2 regions of the Bacillus altaicus genome follow, and region 2 is predicted to be linked to the other one. Evidence: riboswitches for the same ligand, from Rfam matches in the RefSeq annotation. Region 2 holds a riboswitch; the other holds the start of a gene.
What was found. Region 2 has a riboswitch for cyclic di-GMP ahead of ACE38F_RS26850 (discoidin domain-containing protein). Riboswitches for the same ligand answer to the same signal wherever they lie in the genome.
Positions count from the first base shown of each region.

Region 1 (3,437 bases), on a different replicon from region 2:
GCTGATGCTTCCGTCTGCTCTGCTAATTTACGCACTTCATCAGCAACAACGGCAAATCCCCTTCCGGTTTCCTCAGCACGTGAAGCTTCAATAGAAGCATTTAAAGCTAGCGAATTAGTTTGATTTGAAATACCTGTAATTACTGTTACAATATCACTAATTTCTTTTGATCTTGTTTCCAAAGAACAAATAATAGAAGATAAATCTTGTACTGCATTTTGTATTATATTCATTTGATTAATCGTCTGTTCAATAACACCATTTCCTTTTACTGAATGATGATCCATACCTTCAGACTCTTTCGCCATTTGTTTTGCAGCATTCGTTATCTCTTCCATCTTATCTTCCATTTCATATACAATACCTAAATACTGTGGTACTGAAGTTTCTTGTGACTGAGCGCCCGCTCTTAACTCAACCATAGAACTTACGATTTCTTGAACTGCCATGCTATTCTCTTTCGTACTCACTGACAATTCTTGTGAAGATGAGGAAACCTGTTCTGCTGTCTGCTTCACTTTATCTATAATTCCTTTAAACTTCTCGATGGTATTATTAAAATACGCATTAATAGTACCAATATCATCTGGTCTTTCCTCTAATTTAATACTTAAATTACCTTCACCAACTTTGCGCAATCCTTCACGTAAATCTCGCAATGGAGCAAGTGCGTTACGCACAATTAAGAATTGAATAACAGTTGCAATTAAAACAGAAATACAAATAAACATTAAACCTTGTATAATGAATTTTTCCTTTGTACTAGGAACGATAGAGGCATCTACATCGGCTGCAACAATTGCCACAATATTATCTTCTCCATCTTTAATTGGCTCTAATATCGTTACCCATGATCCTAATTCGTCTTCATATACTTCTGTCATATTTGCTTTTTTCGTACTCATTACTTTATCATATGCTTTCATCCAACGATCTGGTTGTTTATAATAGTCTCCCGGCTTTACTTCAACAACATTTGCTAAACCTGTAGACAAACCGACGATTTGTAACTCACCTTTTTCATTTTTTTTCGCTCCAACAACATACGTTTGTCCAACACTGTTCAATTCTTTCGTTGATTCATCTAATTTCTCTGTTAATTTCTCTCTTTTTTCTCTTTCTGACGTTGGGTCTTTTGCAACATCTCTCAATATTTCTGCGTCTAATTTATGTAATACCGTATCTCCTGTTTCAAAAGAATGCCTTTCAAATATAGACATCATACTATTTTGAAACATATTAAAACTTAACGCTCCCATAGTACCAACAAGCGTTAAAATAACGAGTACAGTTAACAATACATTCTTTTGAAGAAACGATAGCTTATGCCAATATTTTTTCATTCACATTACCTTCCTTAATTCAGTTAATACAAAATAATAATTTCAAAACACACCTTTAATTGATAACAATTCTCAAATAAAAACCAAAAAAAAAGACCAATGAAAAAGCATTGGCCAAGACCAACCCTATCCGTCCGGTAACTGGCTAGCTTAGCCCTTCGACCTTAGCTCCTGTAGTTTTGCGTCCTCATGTTTCCATAAGTTTGCCTTTCTCGCTGAACGAGTTGAACGATATGGGAGTTCTATGAGAATTAAAATATTCTCTTCCAAATATTACAACATAAAAATTAAAATGTCCACCCATTTAAAGATGTAAATATAAAGTTTTAATGTATTATTTTTTCGAAATAATTTAACAAAATAAGTGAATGTTACATTTCTTGTGTTATATAATAAAAAACGTATATAACACAAGGATTATTCCGGATATTCATTTAATTTTCATTCAAATTAAACTATTCGAATATATCTTAACTTACGAATTTCGGAGGTAGTTTATCATGTTTTGGCTACAATTTCTTACGTTACTACTCTGCATTTTTATTGGTGCACGCCTAGGCGGAGTTGGTCTAGGAGTAATGGGTGGCGTTGGTATGGCAATACTTGTTTTCGTCTTCCACTTACAACCTACAGCTCCTCCTATTGATGTAATGCTTATGATTTTAGCAGTAATTACAGCTGCCGGTGCTTTGCAAGCTGCTGGAGGAATGGATTACCTTGTCTACCTTGCTGAGAAAGCATTACGAAAAAATCCAAAGCGTATTACATTTTTTGCTCCTATTGTTACTTATTTATTCACGCTATGCGCGGGAACTGGTCATGTCGCTTATTCTGTACTTCCCGTTATCGCCGAAGTATCTCGCGAATCAGGAATTAGACCTGAACGACCAATGTCAATTGCCGTTATCGCTTCCCAGCAGGCAATTACAGCTAGTCCAATATCGGCTGCAACAGTTGCACTTTTAGCAATGTTAGCCGACTATAAAATCACCTTGTTAGATATTTTAAAAGTCAGTATCCCTTCTACTTTTATTGCTTGTATGGTAGCTGCATTCGTTGCTAGTAAAATGGGAAAAGAATTAAATGAAGACCCTGAATACTTGAAGCGATTAAAAGAGGGAATGATCCCTAAACTTGAAGAGAAAAAAGAATTTGCGGGTGTAAAAGGCGCTAAATTATCAGTTATCCTTTTCCTAGTAGGAACTTTCCTTGTCGTACTTCTTGGTTCATTTGAAGCCCTTCGTCCGGGATGGATGGTTGACGGGAAGTTAGCTCGTCTTTCCATGCCAAACACAATTGAAATGGTCATGTTAACCATTGCTGCTCTCATTATTATTTTCTGTAAACCAAATGTGGAAAGCATTGTAACTGGTAACGTCTTTAAAGCAGGCGCAACAGCAGTTGTTGCTATTTTTGGTATCGCTTGGATGGGAGATACTTTCTTCAACGGAAACTTAAATATAATTCAAGGATCAATTCAACACTTAGTGACAAGTGCACCATGGCTATTTGCTATTGCACTATTCATTCTATCTATTTTACTGTATAGCCAAGCAGCAACAGTTCGTGCTTTAGTGCCACTCGGACTATCACTTGGTATTCCGCCGGCATTACTTATTGCAATGTTCCCTGCAGTAAATGGATATTTCTTCATTCCAAACTACGGGACAATCGTTGCTGCAATTAACTTTGACCGTACTGGTACAACAGGAATTGGTAAATATGTTTTAAATCATAGCTTTATGATTCCGGGCCTGATCGCAACCTTTACTTCTATTGGAATTGGAATGCTCTTAATTTCCATTATGTTTTAAAGAAAAAGCACAAACCTTTATTTAAAAAGGTTTGTGCTTTTTTAATCAAACGTTTGTTTAAACTTTTTGGGCAGTCTATTCCTCCATATAGCATTTAAAATATTACATGGGCTTTTTCTACAAACTTTTATTTACTTCTTCAGCTAATTTCCTCGTACTTTCATAAGCAGATTCCGCTAAACTAATTGCTGAAATAACTGAAACACCGTCCGCACCCGCTTCTATAACCGCAGCTGTATTTTCAATTGTAATCCCACCAATACCAACAATCGGCATTGTA
Region 1 is NZ_CM143394.1:4,985,849-4,989,285, forward strand. It holds gene ACE38F_RS25740 (methyl-accepting chemotaxis protein) at 1-1,343, opposite strand, end outside; cyclic di-GMP riboswitch class I at 1,477-1,561, opposite strand; gene ACE38F_RS25745 (anaerobic C4-dicarboxylate transporter family protein) at 1,844-3,157, shown strand; gene thiE (thiamine phosphate synthase) at 3,275-3,437, opposite strand, start outside.
Region 1: another riboswitch for cyclic di-GMP. It lies ahead of ACE38F_RS25740 (methyl-accepting chemotaxis protein); the one in region 2 lies ahead of ACE38F_RS26850 (discoidin domain-containing protein).

Region 2 (3,437 bases):
TGATTAAAGTAGACTTACTACAAAATGATAAAGTAATCGCAACACGAGAAGTAACAAAAGCAAGCGATTGGAAATATGCATTTAAAGATTTAGCGGCATATGATGCCGAAGGTAATGCGTATAAGTATGAAGTAAAAGAACAACCGGTGGATGGATATAAATCAGAAGTTCACGGTTATGACATTACGAATACAAAAGTAGCGCAGACAACAGTAGAAGGAACGAAGACATGGAAAGACGATAACACAACAAATCGTCCAGAAATGATTAAAGTAGAGTTACTACAAAATGGCCAAGTAATCGCAACGCAAGAAGTAACAAAAGCAAGCGATTGGATATATGAATTTAAAGATTTAGCGGCATATGATGCCGAAGGTAAGGCATATAAGTACGAAGTGAAAGAACAACCGGTAGACGGATATAAATCTGAAGTAAAAGGTTATGACATCACGAATACAAAAATCAAGGATGTAGACCCTGTAGATCCTAAAGACCCAGTAGACCCTAAGGACCCTGTGGACCCTAAGGACCCTGTGGACCCTAAGGACCCTGTGGACCCTAAGGACCCTGTAAACCCTAAGGATGATACAAAAGTACTATCTACTAAAGATAATCAGGAGAAATCATCCTGGCTTCCTAATACAGGTGGAAAATCATTGGATATGATTTCAATTATTGGAGGTATGATTTTGTTCGTTTTAGGTGGAATTCTATTCTACCGTAGAAAAGTTCAATAATTAGCTTTTTTTATAGTAACGTAACCCGAGTAGTAGAAAAGATAAAAAATCACTACTCGGGTTATTTTTTATTTTTTTTCGACAGAAGACTCCTTCCTCGAAAATATGAAGGTGTGAAACATCAATTTTAGGTGGGAGATGAATATCGGAAAAAGATAAAAAGTATATTACTTGGTTATAAAGACTGAGATAATATTAAGTTAATTTAAGAAAAATTGTCGAATTTATGCGAATTTTGTTGTTTAATTTTATTTCTAGTGATAAAATCTTAATTATAGAGAGAGTGGACATAAACCCCTTTCGATTATATTTTCTGAAAATTTAGAATCATTATTATTTTTGTGTTTGTACACTTTCCATTTCTACTCTTTCGTTTTTCTATCCTACGGAAGAAAAACGAATTGTCACTATTCAAGTCGTTTTTTTCATGAAAGTTTTATTTATCATTTTAGATGTAACACGATGAACCATAACGATAATAACTAGTGGTAAAAAACTATTGAAGAATTTTTTCCTTAATTAAGGATTACCACATTATTAAATGAAATTGGATTTAATAAGTTTCAAAATATATAAATATATTTTGAATTTTGTTACGATTCTATCCGAGAGTGAAATTCGATAAAGGCAAAATTAGTGAAAGCTAATGGCGCAAAGCTATAGGGACTAAGGTGCATTCCACTATGTCAGCCAGTTGCCGAAAGGTTAGGAAACTACCAAATTTTATTCATGTTGGCTGTTTAATTCCTCATGCCTTTAGGTGTGGGGAATTATTTTATATAAAGGATGATAATGCAGCAGTCAAAGGTCAAAAACAAAACAAGGGGGACTTATTTTGAAAAAGATTTCATCTTTATTATTAACTATGCCAATTATGTTAGGGAGTATTGCTACGATTCCGTATACAAAAGTTTCAGCTGAAACGGTGTCATCCAATCTAGAAACATTCAATTTGGAAACATTGAATCAAAAGACAAACCAGGCAATTGCAAATGGTAATTTTGAGGGTCATTTGAGTTATCTCACAGCGTATCTGAATGGAAATATTGGAAATATCACTGAATTGGATTTACAAAATAAGCTTGCAGACCCAGTATTTGCAGCAGCTTTGGCTCAGTGGCAATTGATCTCACAAACAGGTGCTGCAGCAATGAATACATTCGCTAAAAAAGATGCTGCGCATCAAAATTTTCTTAATTGGGTTATGAAAAATACAGATGTAATGAATACGTTTCTTGAAGGAGGTAGTCCAACTGGAAAGAATCCAGTAAATGCACTTGAGATATGGAATACGATATGGAATGCGGATGCAGATTCTCATGAAGGATTGTATTTAAAATTAGCGATAGCTACATCGTTAGCTCATGCTGAACCTATAAAATATTGGACAAATAATAAACCTATTAATCCATTAACGAGGTATCAACATTATAAATCAGCAGATCAAAATAATGAGTTACTTCCTTGCTTTAGAACATATGATGTTTGGCATTTAAGATTAGTAGTGAATACTTGGTCACCTGAAGAAGATTTAACTTGGGCAAGAAATATGATAAATACGGAACATCCAGAGCTTAAAAGTCAAGATAAGATAGGGAAAAGTGCATATTTGATTCAGTATGTAACAAACAACAAAGATGGAGTTAGCGTTCAAGCTGGAAATGATGCATTCTATGGTTTAGGTTGGAATCTTTCCTCAATTTACAGAAATGGTGCGGTATGCGGTGGTATTTCAAAGTTTGGTGTGCAAGTAAGTCAAGCCTTTGGTGTGGCAGCTATGCCTGTTACACAGCCTGGACATTGTGCACTCATATGGAATGACAAACCATCTTCTTGGAATTTAGGAAATGATATATCTGGATGGGGAGAATCGGGCCGTCATGATGTAACTGTTATTCCTTGGTCAGATAATAGTTTGAAAAATCAAGTACCGAACATATTATTATTTGAAAATGCTGAACGTGATTCAGTAAAACTAGATCAATCAGAGCGATTACGCTGGTTAGCGAAAGCGATGTCTTCATCAGATAAGAAAAGTGCAATTTATAAAACAGCTACTAATATTCTACCAATTAATGTTTTAGTATGGAAAGATTACGTTTCTCTCATGTTACAAAATCAAAATGTAACAGATGCTGAGTGGCAAGAATTAAATAACAGTATAGTTTCTGCTTTTGCTAATGAGCCAAGACCTATGATGGATCTTCTTACTCAAATTAGAAGCCATGTTCTTAATACAGGTGATAGAGCTAAGCTTCAGCAATATACTTTAAATATATTAAATGCATTCTCCACAATAACAAATGTTAATGAGAAGCAAGTAGCTAATAATATAAAAGCCCAAATGCCAAGTTTAGGGTTGTACCTTGCTACTTTTAGTTTTGATGGAGTAAATGCAGGGAAATTAATGGGAATTAAAACCGATACGGAATACAGTATTGATGGGGGGAAAACGTATAGAGCTGCTACAAGCAATGATATGCTTCTTAGTAATGAAGAAATCTCAGCAATCAATTCAACGAATGGTATTTTAGTAAGAGTGATTGGAACAACGCAGCCTTTACTAATTCCAATTGGAAAAGCTGCTAAATTAAATGTTTCTTCAAATGATGATGAGAACTTAGTTTTTGGTATAGATGGTACGATGGAATTTAGCACGGATCAAGGTTCGAACTGGACAAAATATAATCCAACTTCTCC
Region 2 is NZ_JBHHFZ020000002.1:137,254-140,690, forward strand. It holds gene ACE38F_RS26845 (Cna B-type domain-containing protein) at 1-737, shown strand, start outside; cyclic di-GMP riboswitch class I at 1,354-1,439, shown strand; gene ACE38F_RS26850 (discoidin domain-containing protein) at 1,573-3,437, shown strand, end outside.